One region of the Kitasatospora sp. NPDC059817 genome, then DNA from elsewhere that is predicted to be linked to it. Evidence: riboswitches for the same ligand, from Rfam matches in the RefSeq annotation. Region 1 holds a riboswitch; each other region holds the start of a gene.

Region 1 (8,055 bases):
GCCGGGACCGCTATCGGGCCCTTGGACCAGTTGTCGAAGTTCGCGTCGTACACCAGCTCGCCGTGGAAGGTCTTCCGCGCCTGGTCGATGAGACCGGGCCACCGCGGGTCGCCCTCCAGCGAGTTGAACTCGGTGCCGATGGTGACCTCGGCCGCGGAGTGCTCCTGGGCGGTCTTCAGGTAGGGCGTCAGGAAGGCGGCGTAGCTGGCGAACCAGGCGTCCCGGTCGGTCGGCGCGATGTTGCCGCGCCACTTGAGGGTGTTGAGGTAGTCGAAGACGTCCTCGTCCATGATCGGACGGATGGTGGTGCGCAGGCCCGCCCGGTGGGCGGCGTCCAGCAGCAGGGCCAGCCGCTCCGGGGTGGGGGTGGTCGGCCGGGCGGCGACGGCGTTCGACCTGGTGCCCGTCGTGTAGTACGGGAAGGTCACCGACAGGGAGTTGGCGTTCAGCCCGACCACGTACTTGACGATGCGGTCGGCCTTGCCCTGGACGAAGTTGTCCGGGTCCGCCGGATCGTCCAGCCAGTACACCTGCACGCCCCACTCGGGGCTGCCCTCGGCCCACGGGCGGGCCACCTTGGGGCCGGTGTCCTCGGCCGGCGGCGCGTCCTTGCCGAAGCCCCAGACCCGGCCCTGCTCGGTCGCGGAGCCGGCCCAGTGCACGGCGGTCGGGCGCTGCTGGACGAACTTGAGCGGGTGGTCCCCCCAGACCACCGGGACGCCGACGGTGATGGCGACCACCACGGTCGGCAGGATGAAGATGACGGGGCGCTTCACAGCGGTGACCTCCGATCAGGCCGGCTTGGCGATGACGACGAACTTGTTCTCCTCGCCCTTGAGGAACTTGATCAGCCCGCGCAGGCCGCCCCAGCCCTCCAGGAACGAGAACAGCGGGATGGCCGCCACCACGACGATCGGCTCCCACCACTTGCGCCGGTGGTTCGCCGAGGCGACGACGTTCAGGCGCAGGCCCTCCCAGTACGTCCAGATGACGTAAGCGAAGTTGATCGACCAGACCAGCACCACGGACTGGGTGACCGGGGAGGTGTTCCAGGTGCCGGTGAACCAGGCGACCAGCAGCACCAGGCCGACGTGCTGGAGCGGGCCGAGCACCCAGCTGACCATGCCCATCCCGATGAACAGCCGGTACCGCAACGGGATCGTCCTGTTGAAGCAGAGCGCGACCAGGCCCCAAGCCCAGCGCTCGCGCTGCTTGAGGAAGTCCTTGACCCCGGCCGGCGAGGCGCCGTAGCAGCGCCCGTTGAACCAGTCGCTGCGGCCCGGGTAGCGCTGGCAGAAGTTCAGCGCCATCTGGGCGTCCTCGACGATGGTCTTCGGGCCGAAGTCCCAGCCGATGGTGGCCTCCACCGAGGAGCGCATCAGGAGCAGTTCGCCGTGCACGCCGGCGATCGGGGTGCCGGTGCCGGTCATCGCGCGGAAGCGGGCGATGTCGTCGGCCGGGCGGATCGCGTCGGCGAGCCAGGTGAAGGTGGAGACGGCGTTCTCCCGCGGGTACGTCAGGATGCCCTGCGCCATGTGCTTGGCGTCGTCCCCGGCCCGGCGCTGCCGGTTGACGAACTGCGCGACGGCGGCGGCGGTGTCCGGGCCGACGCCGGTGTCGTCGTCCATGTGCAGCACCCAGACGTCGTCCTCGGCCTCGCCCTCCTCGATCCGCAGCTCGTGCGAGTAGTGGTTGGCACGGGCCTTGAACTTGGTGCCGTTGGCCGTCTCGTAGGCCTTCGGCACGGTCACCACCCGGATCAGCGGATTGCGGGCGGCCAGCCCGTCGATCTTCTCGGCGGCCGCGCAGCCCTCCTCGGTGAGGACGTCCACCCGCATCCACGGGAAGTAGGCCGGCAGGTGCTCGACGTACGAGAGCACCGAGCGCTCCAGCGCCGGATAGGTGTCGTGGCGGCCGATGGTCGGCACCAGCACGATCAGGAAGTCGTCCTCGACCGGCACGGCCGGCGTCATCCGGCTCACCTGGCGCAACCGGCGGCGAACCATCAGCACACCCTGGAAGCCGATCAGGACGCCGAACACCGGCATCCCCCACAGGATGGTGATCGTCCAGCCGAGCGGGGTGGGGTTGGGCACGTAGGCCCAGACCGAGAAGGCGAAGATGACCGTGAAGGAGAAGTAGAACGGGAGGACCCGGGGCTTCCACGACATCTGTCGCTCGGCGAGCCGGGCGGCCTCGCGGGACGTGGTGAGCACCGTCCGTGCGGGGGCTGTCGATGGCATGGCGAAAGTCGCTCCTCGTCTGCTGTCGGGCCGATCCCCTGCGGGAGCCGGGTCGTTCGTGGGCGGTCCGGGGTTGCGGCGGTCCAGTCCCGCGGAGGTTCGGGGCTGCGGAGGTTCGGGGCTGCGGCGGAGGTTCAGGCCTGCGGCGGGCGGTCCGTCGGCGGGCGGTCCGTCGGCGGGCGGTCGGCGGGGGGCGCGACCGGGCCGGGGGCGACCGGACCGGGCGTCACCGGCGGCGCGGCGGGCCACGGCTGCTGGGCGAGCGTCGACGGGTGCGGGGCCGGCTGGGTGGGCTGCTGCGCGTACGGCACCGGCTGCGACGGCTGGGCCGGCGCCGGCTGCGGCCAGGCGGCGGGCTGCGACTGCGGCGCCGGGGGCTGCTGCGGCCACGCGGGCTGCGGCTGCTGCTGGAACGGCGGCTGCGGTGGCCAGGCGGCCTGCGGCTGCGGCTGCGGCTGCGGCGGCTGTTGCTGCGGCCAGGCGGGCTGGTGCTGGAACGGCTGCTGCTGGAACGGCTGCGGGCCCGGGGCCGGCTCGGCCGGGATCGTCTGCAGCAGCGACCAGTGCAGCTGTCCGCCTGACGCCGCGGCGGCTTCCGGCGCCCCCCGCTCCCGCCACTTCAGCCGGGCCAGCAGCAGGATCAGCGCCGCGGTGACGACCACGCCGAGCGCGAAGGTCGCGAGCTTGAGGCCGCCCTCGGTGGTGCTGGTGAACCACTCCCGCTGCGGCTTGTCCAGGAGTGCGCCGGTCAGGCTGCGCACCCGGTTGTACCCCTCGACCAGTGCGACGCCGGCCGCCACCCCGAGCGCCCAGGTGCGCCCGCGGAGCAGCAGGATTCCCGAAACCAGGTAGATCAGGCCGTAGTTGAGGCTGCCGGTCTCGGCGTCCACCGAGGTGCCGCCGTAGTAGAAGATGCCTTTGACGTAGGTCGCGAACCCGACCTGGCCGAAGCAGTTGTACGCCGCCCAGCCGAGCAGCACCACGCCCCAGCCGACGGCGATGCCGCCGGCCGCGCGCATCGCACGCGCCTGTCCCATCCCGCACCCCCGCCCCGCCGGGCCCGTCCCGGCGTCAGCCCCTCGGCTTCGCCGCCACAGGATGCCACACGGCACAACGGACACGGTATTCCGGCCGTTCAACGGAATTCAGTGGTGTAGCACACCTCGCGGCGACCGGCTCGGCGGACGCACGGGGCGGCTCGACGAACGCGCGGGGCGGCTCAACGGACGTGCAGGCCGCCCCAGTCGACGTTCGCGCCGAACGGGCCGGCGCCGCCGGTGAGCGCCAGCGGGCTGTGGTAGGTGGCGTTGACGTCCGCGCCGGAGTTGCGCGGCTGGTCCGGCGTCAGGTTGTCCGAGGTGAGCGACTGCCCCCAGACCGTCCAGATCGTCCAGGGCGTGCGCCGCAGCGTGTCCGGCTGGCGGGAGTTGACCGGGACGGCGAAGGACTCGGCCAGGATCCGCGGCTTGCCGTAGGCCGCGAGCCCGTCGTAGTACCGCTTGGTCCACACCTCGCCGGTGCCGATCGGGTGCGCGGGGCTGCCGCTGTAGTCGTCCACCCCGACCACGTCGACGTACTGGGAGCCCGGGTAGTAGTCCCACGGGTCCGCGCCGGGGGCTCCGTCCCAGGACACCGGCGTCCAGACGAACAGCAGGTTGTGCAGGCCCCTGGTCTCCACCAGGTAGCGGTAGGTGATCCGCCACAGCGCCTGGTAGTCGGCCGGCTTCTGGCCCGACCACCAGAACCTGCGGGCGCAGTCCTGCACGTTCATCTCGTGGTACGGGCGCAGCAGCACCGGCACGTCGTGGGCGGCCAGGTACTCCAGGTGGTCGGCCAGGTAGGACAGGTCGGTCATCAGCGCGCGGTACTCGGGGGTGTCGTGCGCGCTGTCGACGACGCGGCCGAACCAGCCCTTGTCCTTCGCGGCCGGGGAGTTCGAACAGAGCACCTGCTCGAAGGACTTGACGTCCGAACCGGGGTAGGGCTGGTGGAAGGACATGCCGACGATCCCGGCCGGCCCCCCGCCGTTGTCGGGCAGTTCGGTGGTGGTGCCGTCGCAGTTGTGCTGGACACCGGCCGTGCCGTAGCTGCCGTCGTCGGCGCGCGGGTGGCCGGACCAGACGGCGGAGAGCAGGTCGACGGCGTCGTCGGTGTACTGCCAGCCGGCCCGGCAGGTGGGCCACCGGCCGGCCGAGTAGGAGCGCGGGTCGCCGACACCCCAACCGGTCTGGCCGTAGCCGGGGCCGAGGTCGGTCTCGACGAAGCCGGGCAGCTTGCCGGTGAGGTCGGCGGCCTTCTTGTAGTAGTAGCCGACCTGCTTGGTGCCGCGGTAGTCGCCGTACTCGGGGTTGTTGCGCTCGTTGTGCGCCTCGACGTGCTGGCCGATCACCGTCCCGCCGCTCTGCCCGGTGCGGGCCTGCCCCTCCAGGTCGGCGAGCAGCTGCTGGACGGCCCGGGCGTTCGGCGAGGCCTGCGGGTCCCGGGCGAGCAGGTCCCGGCCGACCTCCGGCGGCAGGGTACGGCCGGAGAAACCGACCGCCACCGGGACGCGGGCGGGCTGTTCGCCGTCGGCCCGGCCGTCGCGCTGCAACAGCGCCACGGCGCCCGCGGCCACCACGACCCCGGCCGCGGCCAGGACGGCGGGCTTGCCGCGCAGGGCTCTGGGCAGGGCCACGGACCGCTCCTCCGGTTGCTCGCCGGCACCGGCCCAGGCGGACACAACCGGAACACTCGTGCGAATGACTGCCCCGAGAGCCTGCCACACTCCCCCGGCCCCGGCGAGCGAACCCGCCGGGGCCGGGGTGTCACGGCGGATCAGCCGGCCGCGGCGGCTCCCGGCGCACCCGGCGCGGCCGCGGACGCGGCCTTGGCGCGCTGGAGCAGCTGGCCCTTCACGTGCTCGCCGAAGCCGGCGGCCGCCGCGGTGGCGGCGGCGTCAGCGGTGTCGCCGCCCTTCGCCGAGCCCTCGACCGTGAAGTAGGCGTACCGGCCCAGGGTGTTGTGCGTGTTGGTGCAGCCCGGCGTGGCGCAGAAGGGCGGCGCGCCCGGCGCGACGGCGCCCTTGAGGTGGCCGGTGTAACTCTTCATCGAGGTCTCGGCCTGGATCTTGTGGTCGAAGACCGCGACGCCGACGGTCACCGCGCTGTCGCCGGAGACGTAGGTCGCCCGGAGCACCTTCTGGCAGCCCTGGTCACCGAGGACCTTGCCGAGCCCGCCGGTCGTCGAGTTCCCGTCCCAGCAGGGCGAGTCCAGCGAGACGAAGGTCCGGTTCCAGGTGGCGCCGTTGACCGTCACCTGGAGTGCGGAGAACAGCGCCCCCGCGTCCTGTGGTGCCGGGTCGGTGGCGGCCTCCCAGATCGGCTTCGACGGGTCGTCCGGCGCGCCGCCCGGGGTGCCGGCGGCACTTGGCGCGGCACTCTGGGCGGCACTCGGTGCGGCACTCGGCGCGGCGGAGGACGGCCGGTTGGAGGCCGAGGCGGTCGGCCCGGCGGTCGGCTTGTCGCCGTCGCCCTTCGTCAGCAGCACCGTCCCGCCCGCGACCAGGCCGCCGACCAGGACGACCGCGACCGCCACGCCGAGGGCCCGCAACCGGCGGCGGCGCTTGTCGTCCGCCGCGTTGCGGTCCGCCAGCGCCTGCCAGTTCGGCTCGGCGCGCTGCGGCGCCTGGGGCTGCGGGTACGGCTGCGGGTGCGCCTGCGGGTGCGCCTGCGGGTGCGCTTGGGGATGCGGCTGGGGGTTCGGCTGGGGGTTCGGCTGGGGGTTCGGCTGCCACTGCGGCGGCAGCTGCTGCCCCGGTTGGCCCGGCTGCGGCAGCGGAGGCTGCCCCGGCGGACCGGGCTGCGCCACCGGCTGCGCGGGCGGCACCGGAGGTCCGTACGAGGCCGGCGGCGGCCCGAAGCCCCCGCTCGGCGGCAACACCGGACCGGGCACCACCGGCGGCTGCTGACCGTGCGCGTCCCCCGGCCCGGTGGGAGGCGTTCCCTGCTGACCCTGCCCGGGTGCGCCAGTTCCGTCGCTCACGCGCCCCCTCGCTTCGCTCGATGATCGCTTCGCGAAACGCGCCCCTCGGCGCTTCGCTCGCTCATGCGCCCAGATCGTAGGGCATGCCCCCGCCAGCCGGTCCGCCCGGTGACCGTTCCGTATCGAAACCAGGACGCCGGAGCCCGGAACCAGGGCCCCGGGAGCCCGGATCCGAGGCGCCCCAAGGCCACGACCCGCCCCCTCCCAGCACCCCCGGTTATCGCGCCGACACACCGCGCCATACTACATGTGGGGTCGCATCAGAGAGACACCACAAGATGTATGCTCAATCCTGCTGTCGATGCAGGGGAACCCGGTGCGAATCCGGGACTGCCCCGCAGCGGTGAGCGGGCGGCTCCAGCAGCCGCACCGCGAGTCCGAGTACCTGCCGACGGTGTGCGCACGGGCCCTCCCGCAGAGGCCGCGCCAGCACGAGAACTACCTTCCGGGCCTCGCGGGCGGGCCGGGGACGCCACTGTCGCGCGACGCTTTCTGCGTACGTGCCGTGCTCCCCTGCCCCGAACGGCCCGGTACCCCCCGATCACCGCCGCCGATCGCCGCCAGGAGAGAGCGCCTTGACCACCGCTGCCTCAGCCACCCTGCCCGCCCCGGGCACCGGCCCCGCCCCCACCGACCCGACGGTCTCCGACCCCGGCGGCGCGCTCCTTCGGCTGCTCACCGACCGCAGCGTCGATCTCCCCCAGGTGGACCCCGGCCATGTCGCCGCCGCCGCGCTGCGCGGCCGCCACGCCGGCTCGGACTTCGCCGAGCTGCGCGGGCTGGCCGTGGACGCCGCCGCGTCGATGATCGCCGAGGACCCCCAGTACTCGAAGCTGGCCGCCCGGCTGCTCGCCCTGGAGATCGTCGACGAGGCGAACAGCCAGGGCTCGCGCTCCTTCGCCGCCTCGATCGCCGTCGGCCACGACGAGGGCCTGATCGGTGACACCACCGCCGCCTTCGTCGCCAAGCACGCCGCCGCCCTGGACGCCTTGATCGACGCGCACGGCGACGACCGCTTCGAGTACTTCGGCCTGCGCACCGTGCAGTCCCGCTACCTGCTGCGCCACCCGATCACCCGCAAGGTCATCGAGACCCCGCAGCACTTCCTGCTCCGCGTCGCCTGCGGCCTGGCGGTCGGCGACAGCGAGCAGTCCGTGCGCGAGGTCGCCGAGCTGTACGGCCTGATGAGCCGGCTGGAGTACCTGACCTCCTCGCCGACCCTGTTCAACTCCGGCACCCGGCACCCGCAGATGTCGAGCTGCTACCTGCTCGACTCCCCGCTGGACAACCTGGACTCGATCTACAACCGCTACGCGCAGATCGCCCGGCTGTCCAAGCACGCCGGCGGCATCGGCCTGTCCTACTCGCGCATCCGCTCGCGCGGCAGCCTGATCCGCGGCACCAACGGCAAGTCCAACGGCATCGTCCCGTTCCTGCGCACCCTCGACTCCTCGGTCGCCGCCGTCAACCAGGGCGGCCGCCGCAAGGGCGCGGCCTGCGTCTACCTGGAGACCTGGCACGCCGACATCGAGGAGTTCCTGGAGCTCCGCGACAACACCGGCGAGGAGGCGCGGCGCACCCACAACCTCAACCTGGCGCACTGGATCCCGGACGAGTTCATGCGCCGGGTCAACGCCAACGAGGACTGGTCGTTGTTCTCCCCCGCCGACGTGCCCGAGCTCGTCGACCTGTGGGGCTCCGACTTCGACGAGGCCTACCGCAAGGCCGAGCTGGCCGGCAAGGCCGTGCGCACCATCCCCGCGCAGACCCTGTACGCCCGGATGATGCGCAC
Region 2 (8,055 bases), on a different contig from region 1:
GGCGCCTCCCCAAGATCGGGCAACAATCGGGCAACAGAGGCAAACCGCCTGGCCGGAAACAGGTGGCGGGGGCATGCCATCCCGGCTCAACCCTTGCGGCGGCGGTCGCGCTACCCGCCCGACCGGTCACACTCCGTGGCTGACGGGTGAGGTCCGGGTTTCGTACAGAGGCCCTGTCGGTGTGACTTCTCGTGCGGGGGGGGCTGGGTTCAGAGAAGGGGGGTGAGCCAGCGGCGGAGGAGTTCGGTGTAGTGGGTGGGGGCCGAGTTCCAGAGGGTGGCGTGGTCGGCGCCCGGGAAAGGCCGGAGGCTGACCACGCCGGGGCGGGCGGCGGCGAGGCGCTCGGCGGCGCGGAACGGGGCGACCTGATCGTCGGGGCTGTGCAGGAGGAGGGTGGGGACACGCAGGTCGGCGCCCTCGGCGATGCGGCTGAAGTCGGCGAGGTCGACGCCGGTACGGCCCTCGGCCGCGAGGGCGCCGAGCTCGGCGGCGGCGCCGGTGTAGCCGGCCCGGGCGGCGCCGCGGCGGGCGGTGGCGGGCAGGTCGAGGACCGGCGAGTCCAGGACGAGGCCGCTGATGGCATGGGCCCAGGCGGAGCGGGAGGCCGTCTGGAGGGCCATGGTGGCGCCGAGGGACCAGCCGTACAGGATGACCCGGCCGGCGCCGCTGTCGAGGGCGAGCCGGACCGCCGACTCGACGTCGCGCCACTCGGTCTCGCCGAAGTGGCCGAGCCCGTCCGGCGAGGCGGGGGCGCCCTGGTCGCCCCGGTAGGTGACGGCGAGGGCGGGCAGGGCGAGGCGGTCGAGGACGGGGAGGACCGGGAGGGTCTGCTGCCGGTCGGCGCCGGGGCCGTGGACGAGGATCACCCAGGTGCCGCGTTTGCCGTCGAGGCGCCAGGCGGGGAGGGCGCCGAGTTCGCCGTCGGCGGCGGTGTCGGTGAAGGGGAGGCCGAGCGCCTCCGTGGGGTCGCCGAGGTGGACGCGGGGGGTGAAGCGGACCTCGGTGCCGGGAGTGAGGGTGCCCCGGTCGGCGCGGACGAGGCGGCGGGTGACACCGTTCTCGTCGCTGTGCAGGACGTCCTCGACGACGGCGTGGCCGTGGTCGTCCCACTCCACGGCCCAGCGGCCGGGGCGCAGGCTCTCGGGGCGGCGGTTGAAGGTGATCCGGCCCGCGGCGAGGCTCCGCACCAGGACGGGGCCCGACTCCCGGACGGCGCTCGCCGGGTGGACCAGCCGTTCGGAGGCCCGACGGCCGATCACCAGGACGGCGGCCCCGGCGCCGACGACGGCGGCCGCCACGACGGCCGCGGTTCCCCAACGCATATCGCTCCCCGCTCTGCTGGTCTTGGCTGCTCTTGGACCGGACGGTGTCCGGGCGGTGTCCGGGCGCTGCTCGGACGGTGTTCGGGCACCAGTTCACCGGGGGGCCGCGCGGGCGGCCACCGGGCTGGGCCGTCCGGGGTACGGCGGGGCGTCGGGCGGGGCGGGGCGTCAGGCGGGCGGGGCGTCGGGCGGGGCGGGCCTCGGGCGGGCGAGAACGGCACCGGCGACAGGGCTCCGAGGTGTGACCAACCCCTCCGTGACCTCGGTTGACTCCCGGTTCGGCCGCGTGATGGGATCCTGGGGCCAAACGGAGGCATGCAGAGGAAGCCGGTGCGAGTCCGGCGCGGTCCCGCCACTGTCACCGGGGAGCACGCTCGGAACATTGCCACGGCGGACCGTCAGAAGCCGCTGGAAGGCCCGGGGGTGCGTCCGACCCGGAAGCCAGGAGACTCTCGCCCCCGGTACGTCGATCCAGGGCGCGGACCCTGAGTGAGGACACGCACGCGATGCAGGCTGCCCCGACCCGCCGGACCCGACGCGGCCTTCCGCCGAACCCGCCGTGCGCCCGCTGACCCGCGCCGCCGCGTTCGCGCTCGGCGCCGCCGCGGGCTTCGCCGCGGACGCCCGCTTCGCCGACCCCCGGCGCGGCCACCCGGTGGCCGTCTTCGGCGGCGCGGCGACCCGGCTGGAGCGGCGGGTGTGGCAGGACGACCGGGTGGCCGGCGCCGGGTACACGGCGCTGTGCGTGGGCGCGGTCGCGGCCGGCGCGGTGGCCCTGGACCGTACGGTGGGCCGGCGTCCGCTGGGCCGGGCCGCGCTGGCGGCCGCCGCGACCTGGACGGTGCTGGGCGGCACCTCGCTGACCCGGGAGGCGCGCACCATCGGCCGGTCGCTGGCCACGGGTGACCTGGCGGCCGCGCGGGAACGGCTGCCGCACCTGTGCGGGCGGGATCCGAGCGCGCTGGACGGGCCGCAGATCGCCCGCGCGGTGGTCGAGTCGGTCGCCGAGAACACTGCGGACGCCGTGGTGAACGCGCTGGTCTGGGGCACGCTGGCGGGCACGCCGGGGCTGCTGGCGTTCCGCGCGGTGAACACGCTGGACGCGATGGTCGGCCACCGCTCGCCGCGGTACGCCCGGTTCGGCTGGGCCTCGGCCCGGCTCGACGACGTGGCGGGCTGGCCGGGCGCCCGGCTGACGGCGCTGCTCACGGTGGCCGCCGCGCCGCAGCCGAAAACGGCCTGGCGGGTCTGGCGGCGGGACGGTTCGGCGCACCCGAGCCCGAACGCGGGCCAGGCGGAGGCGGCCTTCGCGGGCGCGGTGGGCGTCCGGCTGGGCGGGACCCTCCAGTACGGGGAGCGGGTGGAGCACCGGCCGGTGCTGGGCGCGGAGTTGCGCCCGGTGACGGCGGACGACATCGAGCGGGCCTGCGTGCTCTCCCGGCGGGTGGGCGCGCTGGCCCTGGGTACGACGGTCGCGGGGCACGTCGCGCTGCGCTTGCTGACGACACGGTGGAGGGGAAGGGCATGAGCAACGCACTGCTGGTCGCCGGGACGACCTCGGACGCGGGCAAGAGCGTGGTGACCGCGGGCATCTGCCGCTGGCTGGCCCGGCAGGGGGTGCGGGTCGCGCCGTTCAAGGCGCAGAACATGTCGCTGAACTCCTTCGTCACCGCCGACGGCGCCGAGATCGGCCGGGCGCAGGCGATGCAGGCGCAGGCGGCCCGGGTGGAGCCGGAGGCGGCGATGAACCCGGTGCTGCTGAAGCCGGGCGCGGACGGCCGCAGCCAGGTGGTGCTGCTGGGCCGGCCGGTCGCCGAGGTGGGCGCGCTGGACTACCGCGAGCGCAAGCCCGTCCTGCTGGAACGGTCGCTGGAGTGCCTGGCGGATCTGCGCCGCCGCTACGAGGTGGTGGTCTGCGAGGGCGCCGGTTCGCCCGCCGAGATCAACCTGCGGGACCGGGACATCGCCAACATGGGCCTGGCGACGGCCGCCGGGCTGCCGGTGGTGGTGGTCGGGGACATCGACCGCGGCGGCGTCTTCGCGGCGATGTACGGGACGCTGGCGCTGCTGTCGGCGCAGGACCAGCGGCACGTGGCGGGCTGGTTCGTCAACAAGTTCCGCGGCGACGCGCGGCTGCTGGCGCCCGGCCTGGACATGCTGCACGGGCTGACCGGCCGTCCGGTGCTCGGCACCCTGCCGATGCTGCCGGGCCTGTGGCTGGACGCCGAGGACTCGCTGGACCTGTCCACGGTGGTGGACCGGGTCGACGGCCGCGGCCCGCTCGGGGCGGACGTACTGCGGGTGGCCGTGGTGCGCTTCCCCCGGCTGTCGAACTTCACCGACCTGGACGCCCTGGCGCAGGAGCCCGGCGTGCTGGTGCGCTGGGTGACCCGGCCGGAGGAACTGGCCGACGCCGACCTGGTGGTGCTGCCCGGCACCCGGGCCACCGTGGCCGACCTGGCCTGGCTGCGCGAACGCGGCCTGGAGCCGGCGCTGAAGGCGCGGGCGGCGGCCGGGCTGCCGGTCCTCGGGGTCTGCGGCGGCTACCAGATGCTGGCGCGCGGGATCGAGGACGAGGTGGAGTCCGGGGCCGGCTCGGTCGAGGGCCTGGGCCTGCTGCCGACGCACGTGCGGTTCGGCGCCGAGAAGGTGCTGGCGCGCCCGGTCGGCACGGCGTACGGGCAGCGGGTCGAGGGGTACGAGATCCACCACGGGGTGGTGGCCGTGGAGGGGGGCGAGCCGTTCTTCTCCGATGACGACGGGCACGGCCTGGACGGCTGCCGGGTCGGCCCGGTGTGGGGCACGACCTGGCACGGCGCGCTGGAGAACGACGGCTTCCGTCGTGAACTCCTGCGCGAGGTCGCCGCGTTGGCGGGCCGGGCGTTCGTGCCGGCACCGGACACCTCGTTCGCCGAGGCGCGCGAGGCCCGGCTGGACCGGCTGGGCGACCTGATCGAGGAGCACGCGGACACCGACGCGCTGTGGAAGCTGATCGAGGGCGGGGTGCCGGCGGCCGGATCGCTGCCGTTCCTGGCGCCCGGGGCACCTGGGGAGTATGCATGAGTGACGTCCGCTATCCGTTCACCGCGATCGTCGGCATGCCCGACCTGCGGCTCGGCCTGCTGCTCAACGCGGTCTCGCCGGCCGTGGGCGGCGTGCTGGTGCGCGGCGAGAAGGGCACCGCGAAGTCGACCATGGTGCGCGCGCTGGCCGGCCTGCTGCCGACCCTCGCGGCCGTCGACGGCTGCCGGTTCGCCTGCGACCCGTCCGCGCCGGACCCGCAGTGCCCGGACGGGCCGCACGACCGCCCTTCGGCGTCCGAACGCCCGGCCCAGCTGGTCGAGTTGCCGGTCGGCGTGGCCGAGGACCGGATCGTCGGCTCGCTCGACCTGGAACGGGCGCTCGCCGAGGGCGTCAAGGCGTACGAGCCGGGGCTGCTCGCCAAGGCGCACCGCGGCGTGCTCTACATCGACGAGGTGAACCTGCTCCAGGACCACGTCGTGGACCTGCTGCTGGACGCCGCCGCGATGGGCCGCTCGTACGTCGAGCGCGAGGGCGTGTCGGTGCGGCACGCCGCCCGCTTCCTGCTGGTCGGCACGATGAACCCCGAGGAGGGCGAGCTGCGGCCGCAGCTGCTCGACCGGTTCGGCCTGACCGTCGAGATCGCCGCCACCCGGGACCCGGCCGAGCGCGCCGAGGTGGTCCGCCGCCGGCTCGGCTACGACGCCGACCCGGCCGGCTTCGCCGCACGGTTCGCCGCGGACGAGCAGGCGCTCGCCGAACGCATCACCGCCGCCCGGGAGTTGCTGCCCAAGGTGGAGCTGACGGATGTGGCGCTGCGTCAGATCACCGCCGTGTGCGCCGCGTTCGAGGTGGACGGGCTGCGCGCCGACATCGTGATGGCCCGCACCGCCGTCGCGCTCGCCGCCTGGGACGGGCGGACCGAGGTGCTGGAGGAGGACGTCCGCAAGGCCGCCCAGCTGGCGCTGCCGCACCGGCGCCGCCGCAACCCCTTCGACGCTCCGGGGCTGGACGAGGAGCAGCTCGACCGGACGCTGGAGGAGCACGCGCAGCCGGAGGATCCCGCACAGCCATCGGAGCCCTCCGAGCCCTCGGAGCCCGAGGGGTCCGGGGAGCTCGGGGGCTCAGGAGAGGCCGAGGGCGACGGGGACGGCGAGGGCGACGGCCCCGAGGACGACGGTCCGGGCCCGGACGGCGGCCCCGGCGGCGGCCCGGACGGCGGCGGGGCCCCCGAGCCCACCTCCGGCCCGCAGGCATCGGCCGCCGAGCCGGACGAGCCGCTCCAGCAGCCCGTACCGACCCAACACCCCGCCCCCGCCCGGGAGTCGGCGCCGGTCGCGGCCGGCGACCCGTACCGGACCAAGCTGTTCACCGTGCAGGGCACCGGCCACGGCGCCCAGGGCCGCCGCTCCCCCGCCGAGACCACCGGCGGGCACACCGTGCGCGCCCGGCGCCCCCAGGGCACGCTCAGCCGCCTGCACCTGACCGCCACCTTGCAGGCCGCCGCGCCGCACCAGGCGGCACGCGGGCGGGCCGGCCGGGCGCTGGTGCTGCGCAAGGACGACTTCCGCGAACAGGTCCGCCAGGGGCGGGAGTCCAACCTGGTGCTGTTCGTCGTCGACGCCTCCGGCTCGATGGCCGCCCGGCAGCGGATGACCGCCGTCAAGGGCGCCGTGCTGTCCCTGCTGATGGACGCCTACCAGCGGCGCGACAAGATCGGCATGATCACCTTCCGGGGCGCGGACGCCGAACTGGCGCTGCCGCCGACCTCGTCCGTGGAGGTCGGCGCGGCCCGGCTGGAGTCGCTGCCCACCGGCGGCCGCACCCCGCTGGCCGCCGGCCTGCTGCGCGCGCACGAGGTCCTGCGGGTGGAGCGGCTGCGCGACCCGAGCCGCCGCCCGCTGCTGGTCGTGGTGACCGACGGCCGGGCCACCGGCGGGCGGGACGCGCTCGCCCGGTCGCAGCGCGCGGCCGGACTGTTCGCCGCGCAGGGCACCGCCAGCGTGGTGCTGGACTGCGAGTCCGGCCCCGTCCGGCTCGGCCTCGCCCGCACCCTGGCCGGACTGCTCGGCGGCACCGCCGTCAGTCTGGACGAGCTGCGCCCCGAGGGCGTCGCCTCGCTCGTCCGCGAGAACCGCCACGACGGCCGGCGCGACAGCCGCCATGAGAACCGTCGTGAGAACCGTGCCACCACCATGCGAAAGGCGGCCTGAGCCGACATGCCCAAGGGTGTCCCCGAGAGCGTCCCCGACGACGGCCTGACGACCCGTCAGCGCCGCACGCAGCCGATCACCGCCGTGCACACCGGCCCCGGCAAGGGCAAGTCCACGGCCGCGTTCGGCATGGCGCTGCGGGCCTGGAACCAGGGCTGGCCCGTAGGGGTGTTCCAGTTCGTGAAGTCCGCCAAGTGGAAGGTCGGCGAGGAGAACGCGCTGCGCGTGCTCGGCGCCTCCGGCGAGGGCGGCACGGTCGACTGGCACAAGATGGGCTCCGGCTGGTCGTGGATCCAGCGCTCCAGCGAGATGGAGATGGACAGCGAGGCGGCCGCCAAGGAGGGCTGGGAGCAGGTCAAGCGCGACCTGGCGGCCGAGACCTACCGCTTCTACGTGCTGGACGAGTTCACCTACCCCATGCACTGGGGCTGGGTCGACCCGCAGGAGGTCGTGTCGGTGCTCAAGGACCGCCCGGGCAGCCAGCACGTCGTCATCACCGGCCGGTACGCACCCGAACCGCTGACCGAATTCGCCGACCTGGTCACCGAGATGACCAAGGTCAAGCACCCCATGGACGCCGGCCGCAAGGGCCAGCGCGGTATCGAGTGGTAGACCGTTGAGCACTGCCGGCAGGCCGTTGGCCGCCATCCCCCGCCTCGTCATCGCCGCACCCTCCTCGGGCGCCGGCAAGACCACCGTCGCCACCGGCCTGATCGCGGCGCTCGCCGCGCGCGGACTGGCGGTGTCCCCGCACAAGGTCGGCCCCGACTACATCGACCCGGGCTACCACGCGCTCGCCGCCGGGCGCCCGGGCCGCAACCTGGACGCCTTCATGTGCGGCCCGGAGCGGATCGCCCCGCTCTTCCTGCACGGCGCGGCGGGAGCGGACGTCGCGGTGGTCGAGGGGGTCATGGGCCTGTTCGACGGGGCCTCCGGGCGGGGGGAGCTGGCCTCCACCGCGCACGTCGCCAAGCTGCTGCGGGCGCCCGTGGTGCTGGTGGTGGACGGCTCCTCGCAGTCCCGGTCGGTGGCCGCACTGGTGCACGGCTTCGCCTCCTGGGACCCGGAGGTGCGCCTCGCCGGGGTGATCCTCAACCGGGTCGCCTCCGACCGGCACGAGCAACTCCTGCGCGAGGCCCTGGAGGAGGGCTCGGGCGTGCCCGTGCTGGGCGCGCTGCGCCGCTCCACGACCGTCGCCACGCCGTCGCGCCACCTCGGGCTGATCCCGGCCGTGGAGCGCTCGGCGGAGGCCCTGCGCGCCGTCGCCGACATGGGTGAACTCGTCGCCGCCTCGGTCGACTTGGACGCCCTGCTCGAACTCGCCCGGACGGCACCGGAGTTGAACGCCGAACCGTGGAGCCCGTCGGCCGAGGTCGACCCGGTGGCCGGCACGCCGCGGATCGCGGTCGCGGGCGGCGCCGCGTTCTCCTTCTCGTACGCCGAGAACGCCGAACTCCTCACCGCCGCAGGCGCCGAGGTCGTCCCATTCGACCCGCTGC
Region 3 (5,435 bases), on a different contig from region 1:
AGAGGTGTCGGGAGGTGACCGTGACGCAGTACGCCGGGGGTGGGCACGTCCCGCCGCGTCCCGCCGCTCCGCCGGGGCCGCAGCCGTCGGGGGCCGCCGCGCCGCCGCCGGTGCCGCCCGCTCCGGCCGCTTCGGTGCCGCTCGTTCCGGTGCCGCCTGCTCCCGTGCCGCCCGCTCCGGCTCCTGTCTCCGCGCCCGCTCCGGCCGCACCCGCGCCCGCGCCCAGTGCGCCGGTCCCCGTCGGGGCCACCGGGCACTTCGTGCTGCCTTCCGGCGCGCCCGTGCAACTCCCCGCCCACCCGCCGCAGCGGCACGCGCCCGCCAGTCCGATCGCCGTCCTGCTGATCGGCCCGGCCGGGGCGGGCAAGACCACCGTCGCCCGGTACTGGGCCGAGCGCCGGCCCAGCCCGACCGCGCACATCAGCCTGGACGACGTCCGCGAGTGGGTGCAGTCCGGCTTCGCCAACCCGCAGTCCGGCTGGAACAACGCCTCCGAGGCGCAGTACCGGCTGGCCCGCCGCACCTGCGGCTTCGCCTGCCGCAACTACCTCGCCAACGGCATCTCCTGCATCATCGACGACGCCGTCTTCCCGGACCGCCCGGCCATCGGCCTCGGCGGCTGGAAGCGGCACATCGGCCCCGGCATGATCCCGGTCGTGCTGCTGCCCAGCCTGGACTCCGTTCTGCACCGCAACGCCCGGCGCGGCGGCACCCGGCGGCTCGGTGACGAGGAGGTGGCGCGGATCCACGGCCGGATGGCCGGCTGGTACAACTCCGGGCTGCCGATCATCGACAACTCGTACCTGGACGTGGCCGGCACCGCCGCCGAGCTGGACCGCGTCATCCTGGCCCGGCTGATGGGCATGCCGGTCCGCTGACCTGCGACGATCCGGCGCTGTCGGTGCCGACTGCGATGATGTGCGGGTCCTGTCGAACCACCCCGGGGGAGCTGACGCCCGTGCCGGAAGGCCACATCATCCACCGCCTCGCCGCCGAGAACCGGAAGGCCTTCGGCGGCCGCCCGGTCGAGGTGTCCAGCCCGCAGGGCCGGTTCGCCGACGAGGCCAAGGCCATCGACGGGCAGCTGCTCACCGCGGCCGAAGCCGTCGGCAAGCACCTGTTCCTCGGCTTCGAGGAGGGCGGCTGGGTGCACGTCCACCTCGGCCTCTACGGCGGCTTCGCCTTCGGCACCGGGCCCGCGCCCGAGCCGGTCGGCCTGGTCCGGCTGCGGCTGGCCAACGACGACGGCTACGCCGACCTGCGCGGCCCCAACACCTGCGCGCTGGTCACCGGCGCGGAGAAGGCCGCCGTCGCCGCCCGGCTGGGCCCCGACCCGCTGCGCGCCGACGCCGATCCGCAGGCCGCCTGGCGCCGGATATCGGCGAGCCGGACGACCGTCGCCGCGCTGCTGATGGACCAGAAGGTGCTGGCCGGGGTGGGCAACGTCTACCGGGCCGAGGTGCTGTTCCGCCACGGGATCAACCCGTACCGCGCCGGCCGCGACCTCACCCGGGGCGAGTGGGACGCGATCTGGGCCGACCTGGTCGCCCTGATGCACGAGGGCGTCGGCGCGGGCCGGATCGACACCGTCCGGCCCGAGCACACCCCCGAGGCGATGGGCCGCCCGCCGCGCGTCGACGACCACGGCGGCGAGGTGTACGTCTACCGGCGGGCCGCGATGCCCTGCCTGGTCTGCGGCACCGACGTCCGGGCGGAGCAGCACGCCGCGCGCAACCTCTTCTGGTGCCCCACCTGCCAGGCGGCCTGACCGGGTCCGCGGTTGCTCCGGCCGGGCCCCGGCGTGTCCTCCGGGGGGCCGGTCAGCCGACGGCCGCGGTGGGCTCGTGGTGTTCGGCGGCGGCGCACGCGTCGAGGAGGGGGCGCATGGCCTCGTCCACGAGCCGGTAGCGCACGACTCTCCCGTCCTTGTCCCCGGTGACCACGCCCGCGGTGCGGAGCAGCCGCAGGGCCTGGGACACGGCGGGGTCGCGCATGCCGGTGGCGACGGCGAGGTCGGAGACGGCGAGCGGGCCGGCCCGGTGGAGGGCGAGCAGGAGGGCGAGCCGCCCGGGGTCGGCGAGCAGGGAGAACCGCTCGGCCCAGGTGCGGACGTGCGCGGGGTCGCCGATCGCGGCGATGGCCTCGCAGACCCGGTGTCCGTCGATGGTGCGGTGGCCCGCGCGGTCGGCCGGTACGAGATGCATGCGCACATTGTTGCAGGAGGGGGCCTGTGATCCTGGACACCTGCGCAGGTGCGCAGCCTTGCAAGGGTGGGTCCTGGCCCCTACGGTGTTCCCCGCCGTGGTGCTCGGGAAGACCGGTGACGGATCCTCAGGGGTCCCAGTCCGGAGCGGCCCTCGCCACTGTGATCGGGCCATCGTGATCGTCGACGATGGAGAGACGTCCGTACCCACGACGCCACTGGGAGCCTCGCGCACCTGGGAAGGCGGGTACGGGACCCCCGTAAGCCAGGAGACCGGCCACGGCATCTCACGAAGTGTTTCCACGAGGTGCTGGAGCGTGACCCGAATGACCCTGCCCGAAACCGCCGCCGCCGAGGCGCCGGCGACACCGTCCGTGCTGCCCACGTTCCGCTGGAAGCGCGAGGACACCGTCCGCACGGCCGGGCTGATGGGGGTGATCCTGGCCATGCACGTGGTGGCGTTCGGGACGCTCATCTTCCTGGTCGCGCCCCACAACTACGCGGTCGGCACCCAGGTCTTCGGCGTGGGCCTGGGGATCACCGCGTACACCCTCGGCATGCGGCACGCCTTCGACGCCGACCACATCGCGGTGATCGACAACACCACCCGCAAGCTGATGGCGGACGGCAAGCGGCCGGTCTCGGTCGGCTTCTGGTTCGCCCTCGGGCACTCCTCGATGGTGGTGCTGATGGCCGCCCTGGTGGCGGGCGGCGCGCAGCTGGCCAGCACGCTGATGGACGACGACTCGACCACCCACAAGTGGCTCGGGATGGTCGGCACGACGGCCTCCGGCGTGTTCCTCTACCTGATCGGCGCGCTCAATCTGGCCGCGCTGCTCGGTATCCTCAAGGTGTTCCGGGCGATGCGGGCCGGGTCGTACGACGAGGCGCAGCTGGAGGAGCACCTCAACTCGCGCGGCTTCATGGCCCGGGTGCTGAACCGGGCGACCCGCTCGATCACCCGGCCCGGGCAGATGTTCCCGGTGGGCATGGTGCTGGGGCTGGGCTTCGACACCGCGACCGAGGTCACCCTGATGGTGATGGCCGGGTCGGGCGCGGCGGCCGGGCTGCCCTGGTACGCGATCGTCTGCCTGCCGCTGCTGTTCGCGGCCGGGATGAGCCTGTTCGACACCCTGGACGGGACGTTCATGAACTTCGCGTACCAGTGGGCCTTCGCCAACCCGGTCCGGAAGGTCTACTACAACCTGACGATCACCGGGCTGTCGATCGCGGTGGCCTTCGTCATCGGCACCATCGAGCTGGTCGGCGTGCTGCACGAGAAGCTCGATCTGACCGACCCGGTCACCGGCTGGATCGCGGGCATCTCGCTGGACAACGTCGGCTACGCGATCGCCGGGCTGTTCGTGGTGGTCTGGGCCGCGGCGATCGCCTACTGGAAGCTGGCGCGGGTGGAGAAGCGCTGGGCGGCCGCCGAGTAGTGACGGCTGCGAGCAGCGACGGCTGCGAGCAGCGACGGGGGGGCCCCCCCGCGCCCCCGGGGGGGCGCCGGCCCCACGTGCGTGTCCGGCCCGATCGGACGTGGCGTCAGCGCCGCCCGAGCCCGCCCGACGCGGCGTCAGTGCCACCCACGCCCGCCCGACGGCGCGTCAGCACCATCCGAGCCGCCCGACGTGGCGTCAGCGCCTTCCCGGGCCTGCCCGACGCGGCGTCAGCATCGTCCCGGACCCGCCCGACGCGGCGTCAGCGCCTTCGGGACGGACCGACACGCCGTCAGCACAGGACCGACTCGGCCCGGACCGCCGCGAATCCTTTTCACCCGTCTCACTGGGGCACCCGGGTGAACCGGGCCGGGACTCCACTCGAATCGAGCACAGTCCGTACCCAAGTCGCCACTCTCCGGTGGCGGCGGACGTCGCGGTGGTTGACGGTGAATCAGACGCAGTTCCCACGAATTCCCTTGTCCGGCGCCGTGCCGGCGATCGCGGGCCTGTGTATCGGAAGGATCAACCTCATGCGTTCTGCACGCACTCTGCTCGCCGGGGCGGCTGTCGCCGCCGTTCTCACCGTCGGCACCCCCATGGCCTTCGCCGACGGCTCCGCCGACCAGGCGAAGAGCCTCACCTCGCAGGACCAGTCCGACCGCGGCGACGAGCACGGTCGCGGCGACGACCGTGGCGACGAGCACGGCCGTGGCGAAGGCCGTGGCGACGAGCACGGCCGCGGCGAGGGTCGCGGCGACGAGCACGGCCGCGGCGAGGGTCGTGGCGACGAGCACGGCCGCGGCGAGGGCCGTGGCGACGAGCACGGCCGCGGCGAGGGCCGTGGCGACGAGCACGGCCGCGGCGAAGGCCGTGGCGACGACAAGGGCGGCGAGGGCCGCGGCGGCGACAAGGGCGGCGAGGGCCGCGGCGGCGAGCACGGCCGTGGTGGCGAGCACGGCCGCAAGGGCCCGCACGGCGGCGTGCACGCCGGCGGTGGCGGCCTGGCGATGGTCGAGACCGGCACCACGCTGTCCGGTGGCGGCCTCGCCTCCGGCGCCGTCCTCCTGATCGGCGGCCTCGGGGCCGGCGCGTACGCGCTGCGCCGCAACCGCCGCAACACCGGCGCCACCATCTGACGTCCGGCATCTGACGCCGCCCCCACGCGCCTCCCCACCAGGGCGGCGCGCACGGGGGCGGCGGGTCGTTTTGGACCTTCTGGACCTTTTCGGGCCGTCACCGGCCCGGCTGCGCATGGGAATGGAGAAAGAGGAGCGATGGGCGGTCCCGTCCCTGGAATGTCCCGACTGCTGCGCACCGGCATCGGTGCGGCGGCGGTCGGTCTGCTGCTGATGTACAACTCGGTCGACACCACGCCGAAAGCCAACTCGGCGTCCGGCGTGATCCGTCCCCCGGCGATCGTCGCGCCGGCCACCCCCCGCCCGTCCCCACCGGCCACCACCCCCGCGGACGCCCCCACGGACGCCCCCGCGGAGGCCCCTGCGGACGCCCCCGCGGAGGCCCCTGCGGAGGCCGCCCAGGACCCGGCCCCTGCGCCACCGTCGCTGGGCCGCGCCAACCCGACCCGGCTGCGGATCCCGCAGATCGGCGTCGACGCCCCGTTCACCGAGCTGACGCTCAATCCGGAGGGCCAGCTCACCGCGCCGCCGCCGGACGACGACAACCTGGTCGGCTGGTACCGGGACGGTGTCTCCCCGGGCGAGCTCGGCAGCTCGGTGGTCGCCGGGCACGTGGACACCACCACGGGCCCGGCGGTGTTCGTGATGCTGAGC
Region 4 (8,055 bases), on a different contig from region 1:
GCGCGGCCTGTTCTCCGACTCCTCGCGGGCCGCCGCACAGGCCGACGAGTCCGACCTGCCCCGGCTGCGGGCGGTGCGGACCAGGCTGCGCGGGGTCTTCGAGGCCGCCGCCGAGGGCGACGAGATCCGGGGCGTCGACCTGCTGAACAGCCTGCTGATGGAGTACCCGGTCAGCCCGCTGGTCTCCGGGCACGACTACCTGGACGACGCCGGCCGGCCGCGCTGGCACCTGCACCTGGCCGACAACTCGCCGACCGCCACCGCGCACTTCAGCGCGGTCGCCTGCATGGGCCTGGCCGTCCACCTGACCGAGCTGGGCGCCGACCGGCTCGGCATCTGCCAGGCCGCGCCCTGCCGCAACGCCTACCTGGACACCTCGACCAACCGCTCCCGCCGCTACTGCTCGGACCGCTGCGCGACCCGCGCCAACGTCGCCGCGTACCGGGCCCGCAAGCGCCAGGAGGCCGAGGCCGCGGCACTCGGCGCCGCCGGCTAGGTCCCCGGCAGGGCCCAGGGGGTCAGAGCTGCTCCGCCCAGACGCCCAGGCGGCGGGCCAGGCCCGGCACCCGGGCCAGCCGGGTGCTCAGCAGCAGCCGCTCCAGCCGCCGCCCCGGCGCCAGCCAGGCCGGGCGCGGGCGCAGCCTCAGCAGCACCCGGCCGAGCACCAGTTCGTCCGGGACCGGGCCGTAGCTTCGGCTGTCGCTGTCCACCGGCCGGTTGTCGGACAGCAGCCACCAGCCCCTCGGACGCCGCTCGGCGGCCCGCTTCACCACCAGCAGGTCCTGCTGGAAGGGGTGCCGGAAGAGCACCACCGCGCCGGGCCGGATCGGCGCGCCGTAGCGCACCAGCAACTGGTCGCCCTCGCGCAGGGTCGGGACCATCGACGGGCCCGCCACGTCGACCAGCCCGAACGGCACCGCGCCGCCGCCCCGCCCCCGGGGTTCCGTGCCCGCCGGTTCCGTGCCCGCCGGTTCCGTGCTCCGCGCCACGACTCCTCCTCCCGGACCGCCCGGTCCCAGTCTGCCGTACGGACCGTCACCCCGTTCGATCCGTTCGATGTCCGGATTACCCCGGTTCCGGGTCCGCCTTTTGCCCTAGGCCCACCGCCCGATCGCGAAACCCCGGGGGCGGAAGGGTAATCTCGGGCGCGGGAAGACGATCTAAGGAAGGACTCCCATGTTCTCTCGTCTGTTTGCACCGCGCGCCACCGCCCACGCCCACTGTGACCTGCCCTGCGGCGTGTACGACCCGGCGCAGGCCCGGATCGAGGCCGAGTCGGTCAAGGGCACCCAGGAGAAGTACCAGGCCAACGAGGACCCGGCTTTCCGCACCCGCGCCCTGATCATCAAGGAGCAGCGTGCCGAGGCCGTCAAGCACCACATCTCGGTGCTGTGGAGCGACTACTTCAAGGCCCCGCACTTCGAGAAGTACCCGCAGCTGCACCAGCTGATCAACGACACCCTGAAGGCCGCCTCGGCCGCCAAGGCGTCCACCGACCCCGCCACCGGCCAGGCCCTGCTGGACCTGATCGCCGAGGTCGACAAGATCTTCTGGGAGACCAAGCAGGCCTGAGCCTGACGCGTCGCCACCCGACCGCCCCCGTCCGCGAGCCCGGACGGGGGCGGTCATGCGTTCACGCCCCATCCGAGTCAGGTAAGGGTTGCCTAGCCTGAGTGGCTGTTATGCTGCCAGGGCGTCCGAGGGGGAAGTCCGGTGTGAATCCGGCGCTGACCCGCAACGGTGAGCACGGCCTTCGGGGCCGTGCCAGCCCGATCGCCCCCGGCCGCTGAACTCCCGACAACTCGCCGTGGACTGCGAGGGGATGGCGCCCGGGCCCGCGCCCGACCGGTGCCGCCCCCGCGCACCCGCGGCCCGAGGCAAGGCGCACCGTGAGCAGCACCGCAGCCGCGGGCAGTGGCGCAACGAGCCCGCCCGCCCGCCGAATACCCGCCCTCCCGCTCGCCGTCGGCCTGGCCGCCGCCCTGCTGCTCTCGCTGCTCTGCGGCGTGGCGCTGGGCGCCTCCGGGATCGGCCTGCCCCGCGTCCTGCGGCTGCTGGCCGCCGGGCTGACGGGCGGACGGCTGGAGGCGGAGGAGGCCGCCGCCTACGCGATCGTCTGGGAGATCCGGCTGCCGCGCGCCGTGCTGGCCGCCGTGGTCGGCGCCGGGCTGGCCGCCACCGGGGTCGCCGTCCAGGCCCTGGTGCGCAACGCGCTGGCCGACCCGTTCGTACTCGGCATCTCCTCCGGCGCGGCCGTCGGCGCCAACGCGGTGCTGCTGCTCGGCGCCTTCGCCTCGCTCGGGGTGTGGGCGATCTCGGCCTCCGCGTTCGGCTCCGCGCTGGTCGCCATGGTGCTGGTCTACCTCGCGGCGCGGACGGCCTACGGGCTCACCCCGCTGCGGCTGGTGCTCACCGGCACCGCGCTCTCCTACGGCTTCTCCGCCGTCACCGCGCTGATGGTCTTCGCGGCCGCCCGCGGCGAGGCCGCCCGGGACGCCATGATGTGGCTGCTCGGCAGCCTCGGCGGCGCCACCTGGGGCTCGGTGCCGATCGCCGCCGCCACCGTGCTGGCCGGCCTGGCGTACCTGGCCTGCGCCGCCGGCCGGCTGGACGCGCTCGCCATGGGCGACGAGACGGCCGCCTCGCTGGGCGTGGACCCGGACCGGCTGCGCCGCGAGCTGTTCGTGGTGACCGCCGCCGTCACCGGCACGGTGGTGGCCGTCAGCGGGGCGATCGGCTTCGTCGGGCTGATGGTGCCGCACCTGGCCCGGATGCTGGTCGGCGCCGGGCACCGCCGGGTGCTGCTGGTCGCGCCGCTCGCCGGGGCGCTGCTGCTGGTCTGGGTGGACATCGTCTCGCGCACCCTGCTGGCGCCCGCCGAACTGCCGGTCGGGGTGGTCACCGCAGTGCTCGGGGTGCCCTGTTTCCTGCTGCTGATGCGCCGTCGCGGCTATTCCTTCGGAGGCCGCTGATGGATCTCGCCCTGGACTCCGTCTCGGTCGAGCTGGCCGGTGCCCGGCTGGTCCACGACGTCGCCCTGGACGCCGCCGCCGGGCAGGTGGTCGGACTGATCGGACCGAACGGCAGCGGCAAGTCGACGCTGCTGCGCTGCGTCTACCGGGCGCTGCGGCCGGCCGCCGGGGCCGTCCTGCTGGACGGCACGGACCTGCACGCGCTGACCGCGCGCGAGGCCGCCCGGCGGGTGGCCGCACTCCCCCAGGAGCACTCCGCCGAGTTCGACTTCACGGTGGCCGAGGTGGTCGCCATGGGCCGGCTGCCGCACCGGCGCGGCCTGGGCGGCCCGGGCGCGGACGACCACGCCCGCTGCACCGAGGCGCTGCGCAAGGTCGGCGCCGAGCAGTTGGCCGGGCGGGGCTTCCTGAGCCTGTCCGGCGGCGAGAAGCAGCGGGTGCTGATCGCCCGCGCGCTGGTCCAGGAGCCCCGGCTGCTGGTGCTGGACGAGCCCACCAACCACCTGGACATCGCCCACCAGTTGGACGTGCTGGCGCTGGTCCGGGAGGCCGGCCCGACGGTGCTCACCGCGCTGCACGACCTCAACCTGGCGGCCGGCCACTGCGACCTGCTGTACGTGCTGCGGGCCGGCCGGATCGTCGCCTCGGGGCCGCCCGCCGAGGTGCTCCGACCCGCCCTGCTGGCCGAGGTGTTCGGCGTCCGGGCCACCCCCGTCCGGCACCCGGTGACCGGCTCCGTCCAACTGCTCTTCGACCGGATCTGACCCGCCCCCCCGAAGGAACCCCCGTGCGCACCAAGGCCGTTGCCATCACCGCCCTGCTCACCCTCGGGCTCACCGCCTGCGGCGCCGAGATCGCCCCGAGCGGCGACGCCACCGCCGCCTCCGCCCACTACCCGGTGACCGTGGAGAACTGCGGCACCAAGCTCACCTTCCCGCAGAAGCCCGCCCGGACGGTGACCAACGACGTCGGCATCACCGAGCTGATGCTCGCCCTCGGCCTGGCCGACCGGATGGCCGGCTACGTGATGCCCGACGACAAGGGCCGGGTCGACCAGGTCGCCTGGAAGGACGGCTACCAGCAGACCGCGTGGCTCTCCAAGAAGGAGATCACCAAGGAGATCGTGCTGGGCGCCAAGGCCGACCTGGTCTTCGCCGGCTGGCACTACGGCTTCGACGAGGGCCGCGGCTTCACCCCGAAGGCGCTGGGGGACCTCGGCATCCCCTCGTACGTGCTCAGCGAGTCCTGCCGCAGCGGCAAGGGCACCGAGCGCGGTGTGATGTCCCCGCTGGACGCGCTCTACACCGACCTGGCCAACCTCGGCGAGATCTTCGACGTCCGCGACCGGGCGGACAAGCTGGTCGCCGGTTTCAAGGCGCAGGTCGCCGCCGCCCCGCAGCCCGAGCGCCGGCCGTCCGTGTTCCTGTACGACAGCGGGCAGGACAAGCCGTACACCGCCGGGAAGTTCGCCGCGGCCGACGAGATCATCGCCAAGGCCGGCGGGGCCAACGTGATGGGCGACCTCGCGGACACCTGGGTCACCGTCGGCTGGGAGAGCGTGGTGCAGCGCGACCCCGAGGTGATCCTGATCAACAACTACGGCGAGACCGGCGCCGACGCCAAGCGCGCCTTCCTGAAGTCCTTCCCGCCGCTGGCCGGCGTCTCGGCGGTCAGGAACGACCGGATCTTCGTCCTGGACTACGTCGACCTGGTGGAGAGCCCGCGCAACCCGGCCGCGATCACCGCGCTGGCCGACTACCTGCGCACCGTCCCGGCCCGCTGACCCGCCCGCCCCCGGCCCGGGCCCCGATCAGGGCCTGGGCCGCGGGCGGGGGCGCGCAGTAGGCTCGCGGCATGATCCGCACCGCCGTCGTGACCGACGTTCCCGTCATCCTCGCCCTGATCCGCGAGCTCGCGGAGTACGAGAAGGCCCCGCAGGAGGCCGTGGCCACCGAGGAGCAGCTGCGCGACGCCCTGTTCGGAGCCAACCCGGCGCTGTTCGGCCTGATCGCCGAGGACGACGCCACCGGCGAGCCGGTCGGCTTCGCGGTCTGGTTCCTCAACTTCTCGACCTGGCGCGGCACCCACGGGATCTACCTGGAGGACCTGTACGTCCGCCCGCAGTCCCGCGGCGGCGGCCACGGCAAGGCGCTGCTGCTGGAACTGGCGCGGATCGCCGTCGAGCGCGGCTACGCGCGGGTGGAGTGGTCGGTGCTCGACTGGAACACGCCCTCGATCGACTTCTACAAGTCCCTCGGCGCGGTACCGATGGACGGCTGGACCGTCTACCGGCTCACCGGCGAGGCGCTCGCCGCCGCCGGCGGCGGTCACTGAACGGACCGTCCGAACCCCTGCCACCCTGCGTCGCGATGGCTTACCATGAGTGACTCCCGAGCCCCGGCCGGCGTGCGGAAGGCGGTAAGGTCTCAGGCGGATACGCGGCGTCCGGTCGTCCCGCGAAGGGTATGACCGGTACGTACCGCACCACCCCTCTGGACAGTTGGGGCGAAGCAGTTGAGCCAAGCAACAGACAGTGCCGCGGCCACCGGCCCGGAAGCACAGCGCGTCACCCAGGAGGTGAGGGTGTCCCAGATCGACGGCGAGCCCGGAGTGCAGGACTTCGTGGAGGTCCGGCTGCCCGCGGCGGGTGCCTACCTCTCGGTCCTGCGAACAGCGACGGCCGGCCTGGCGGCACGGCTCGACTTCACCCTCGACGAGATCGAGGACCTGCGGATCGCGGTCGACGAGGCCTGCGCCATCCTGCTCCAGCAGGCGGTGCCAGGCTCCGTCCTGACCTGCGAGTTCCGGCTGGTCGGCGACTCGCTGAAGGTGACCGTCACCGCCCCCACCACCGACGGGAAGGCGCCCGAACGGGACACCTTCGCCTGGACGGTGCTCTCCGCCCTGGCCGGCGAGGTCGACTCCTCGGTCGGCGAGGACAAGACCGTGTCGATCAGCCTGCACAAGAAGCGCGGCGGCCCCGTCGCCCACTAGCCGGGGCGTCGACCAGCACCGCACAAGGGCCGTCCGCCCGGTCCCCGATCAGGGGCCGGGCGGGCGGCGCCCGGTACCGCCCCCCACGCGGTACGACCAACGAGACGATGCCGGGGCCCGAGGGCCCCGGTGCTCCCGGAACGGAACGGGGGAATGGCCGTGAGTGATCTGGACCGTACCGGCCTCGCGACGGCGGGACCTGCCGTACCGACCCAGGCGAGCGTTCCTGGCCTCGCCGCCAACGACGATGCGCACCCGAAGGACGCCCACCGGATGAGCCACCCGACCGAGCCGACGTCTGAACCGTCGCCCGCATCCCCGCCCCCGTCCGATCCGGCGGACGAGGCCGCGGACCTGCGCACCGCGGTGCCCGTCCAGGCGCCAGCCCCGGCCCCGCACCGCTCGGGCGCACCGGACCGGGAGGCGGCCCGCGCGCTGTTCGTCCGGCTGTCCGCGCTGCCCGACGGCTCCCCGGAGCGCGTCGAGCTGCGCAACCAGCTGGTGCGGATGCACATCCCGCTGGTCGAGCACCTGGCCCGGCGGTTCCGCAACCGGGGCGAGCCGCTGGACGACCTGACCCAGGTCGCCACCATCGGCCTGATCAAGTCGGTGGACCGCTTCGACCACGAGCGCGGGGTCGAGTTCTCCACCTACGCCACGCCGACCATCGTCGGCGAGATCAAACGGCACTTCCGCGACAAGGGCTGGGCGGTCCGGGTGCCGCGCCGCCTCCAGGAGCTGCGGCTGTCGCTCACCACGGCGACCAGCGAGCTCTCCCAGCGGCACGGGCGCTCCCCCACGGTGCACGAGCTCGCCGAGCACCTGGGGATCTCCGAGGAGGACGTCCTGGAGGGCCTGGAGTCCGCCAACGCGTACTCCACGCTGTCCCTGGACGTCCCGGACAGCGACGACGAGTCGCCGGCCGTGGCGGACACCCTCGGCGCCACCGACGAGGCGCTGGAGGGCGTCGAGTACCGCGAGTCGCTCAAGCCGCTGCTGGCCCAACTGCCGCCCCGGGAGCAGAAGATCCTGGTGCTGCGGTTCTTCCGGAACATGACACAGTCGCAGATCGCCGCCGAGGTGGGGATCTCCCAGATGCACGTGTCCCGCCTGCTGGCCCGGACCTTGGCCCAGCTGCGGGAGAAGCTCCTGGTGGAGGAGTAGGACTGACGGCCGCTCAACCGGCGGCCGACCCCCGGCGGCCCTGTGCGCTCAGCCCTCGTGCGACGCGTACAGGGCCGCCGTCGACTTCGGGTTCAGCAGCGCGCCGATGCCGACCAGCCCGAGCAGGCCGACCAGCACACCGACACCGATCATCGCGCCGCCGCTCTCCAGCATGTAGTACCCGATCGGCAGGCAGATCGAGTTGGTGAGCACGGCCGGGCTGCGGCCCCAGCGGCGCTCCTTGAGCAGCGCGCGGGCGGCCAGCACCGGCAGCACGCCGAGCAGCACGATGACCAGGCCGCCGAACTCGTTCAGGGCGAGCTGCTTGGACTGGCCGGACAGCGCGGACACCATGTCCCAGACGCCGACGACGGCCAGCGCGGCGCCCTCCAGGGCGGTGATGGCGGCGCCCACGGTCAGCGCCAAGGGGCGGGCCGGGCCCGCCGTGGGTACGGGTGCGGAGGATTCTGCGGTCACTCCAGCAGGGTAGCCGCCGGTTGGTCCGTACCGACCCGTAGGCTTTCCCCATGCGCGCTCTCCTGGTCGTGAACCACAAGGCCACCACCACCAGTGGCCGCACCAGGGACGTACTGATCCACGCGCTGCGCAGCGACCTCAAGCTGGAGGTGGCCGAGACGCAGTACCGGGGCCACGCCCGCGACCTGGCCCGCGAGGCCTCGGAGGACGGCACGGTCGACCTGGTGGTGGCGCTCGGCGGCGACGGCACCGTGAACGAGGTGGTGAACGGGCTGCTCACGCACGGCCCGGGCGAGAAGGTCCCGCGACTGGCCGTGGTGCCGGGCGGTTCGACCAATGTGTTCGCCCGCGCGCTGGGTCTGCCCAACGACCCGGTGGAGGCCACCGGCGCCCTGCTGTACGCGCTGGAGCACGGGAGCGAGCGGCCGGTCGGCCTGGGCAAGGCGAT

The links. Region 1 has a riboswitch for cobalamin ahead of ACFV61_RS13220 (ribonucleoside-diphosphate reductase subunit alpha). Riboswitches for the same ligand answer to the same signal wherever they lie in the genome.
Region 2: linked by a shared signal. The riboswitch ahead of ACFV61_RS29000 (cobalamin biosynthesis protein) and the one ahead of ACFV61_RS13220 (ribonucleoside-diphosphate reductase subunit alpha) in region 1 are both predicted to bind cobalamin.
Region 3: linked by a shared signal. The riboswitch ahead of ACFV61_RS04285 (HoxN/HupN/NixA family nickel/cobalt transporter) and the one ahead of ACFV61_RS13220 (ribonucleoside-diphosphate reductase subunit alpha) in region 1 are both predicted to bind cobalamin.
Region 4: linked by a shared signal. The riboswitch ahead of ACFV61_RS25380 (iron ABC transporter permease) and the one ahead of ACFV61_RS13220 (ribonucleoside-diphosphate reductase subunit alpha) in region 1 are both predicted to bind cobalamin.

The regions. Positions count from the first base shown of each region.
Region 1 covers NZ_JBHWIR010000049.1:2,309-10,363, reverse strand. Annotated here, with positions in the region: gene ACFV61_RS13245 (glycoside hydrolase family 113) at 1-776, opposite strand, end outside; gene ACFV61_RS13240 (glycosyltransferase family 2 protein) at 792-2,243, opposite strand; gene ACFV61_RS13235 (hypothetical protein) at 2,378-3,280, opposite strand; gene ACFV61_RS13230 (glycoside hydrolase family 26 protein) at 3,463-4,917, opposite strand; gene ACFV61_RS13225 (hypothetical protein) at 5,058-6,107, opposite strand; cobalamin riboswitch at 6,529-6,671, shown strand; gene ACFV61_RS13220 (ribonucleoside-diphosphate reductase subunit alpha) at 6,839-8,055, shown strand, end outside.
Region 2 covers NZ_JBHWIR010000183.1:1,736-9,790, forward strand. Annotated here, with positions in the region: gene ACFV61_RS28995 (alpha/beta hydrolase family protein) at 210-1,322, opposite strand; cobalamin riboswitch at 1,642-1,774, shown strand; gene ACFV61_RS29000 (cobalamin biosynthesis protein) at 1,882-2,850, shown strand; gene ACFV61_RS29005 (cobyric acid synthase) at 2,847-4,385, shown strand; gene ACFV61_RS29010 (putative cobaltochelatase) at 4,382-6,556, shown strand; gene cobO (cob(I)yrinic acid a,c-diamide adenosyltransferase) at 6,563-7,168, shown strand; gene ACFV61_RS29020 (cobyrinate a,c-diamide synthase) at 7,194-8,055, shown strand, end outside.
Region 3 covers NZ_JBHWIR010000011.1:67,387-72,821, reverse strand. Annotated here, with positions in the region: partial or broken gene ACFV61_RS04300 (AAA family ATPase) at 1-878, shown strand, start outside; gene ACFV61_RS04295 (Fpg/Nei family DNA glycosylase) at 959-1,768, shown strand; gene ACFV61_RS04290 (metalloregulator ArsR/SmtB family transcription factor) at 1,821-2,204, opposite strand; cobalamin riboswitch at 2,286-2,500, shown strand; gene ACFV61_RS04285 (HoxN/HupN/NixA family nickel/cobalt transporter) at 2,530-3,642, shown strand; gene ACFV61_RS04280 (hypothetical protein) at 4,176-4,781, shown strand; gene ACFV61_RS04275 (class F sortase) at 4,941-5,435, shown strand, end outside.
Region 4 covers NZ_JBHWIR010000135.1:12,832-20,886, reverse strand. Annotated here, with positions in the region: gene ACFV61_RS25395 (CGNR zinc finger domain-containing protein) at 1-496, shown strand, start outside; gene sodX (nickel-type superoxide dismutase maturation protease) at 519-881, opposite strand; gene sodN (superoxide dismutase, Ni) at 1,177-1,572, shown strand; cobalamin riboswitch at 1,661-1,800, shown strand; gene ACFV61_RS25380 (iron ABC transporter permease) at 1,890-2,972, shown strand; gene ACFV61_RS25375 (ABC transporter ATP-binding protein) at 2,972-3,736, shown strand; gene ACFV61_RS25370 (ABC transporter substrate-binding protein) at 3,760-4,755, shown strand; gene ACFV61_RS25365 (GNAT family N-acetyltransferase) at 4,827-5,306, shown strand; gene ACFV61_RS25360 (hypothetical protein) at 5,556-5,966, shown strand; gene ACFV61_RS25355 (RNA polymerase sigma factor SigF) at 6,126-7,130, shown strand; gene ACFV61_RS25350 (hypothetical protein) at 7,179-7,607, opposite strand; gene ACFV61_RS25345 (diacylglycerol kinase family protein) at 7,658-8,055, shown strand, end outside.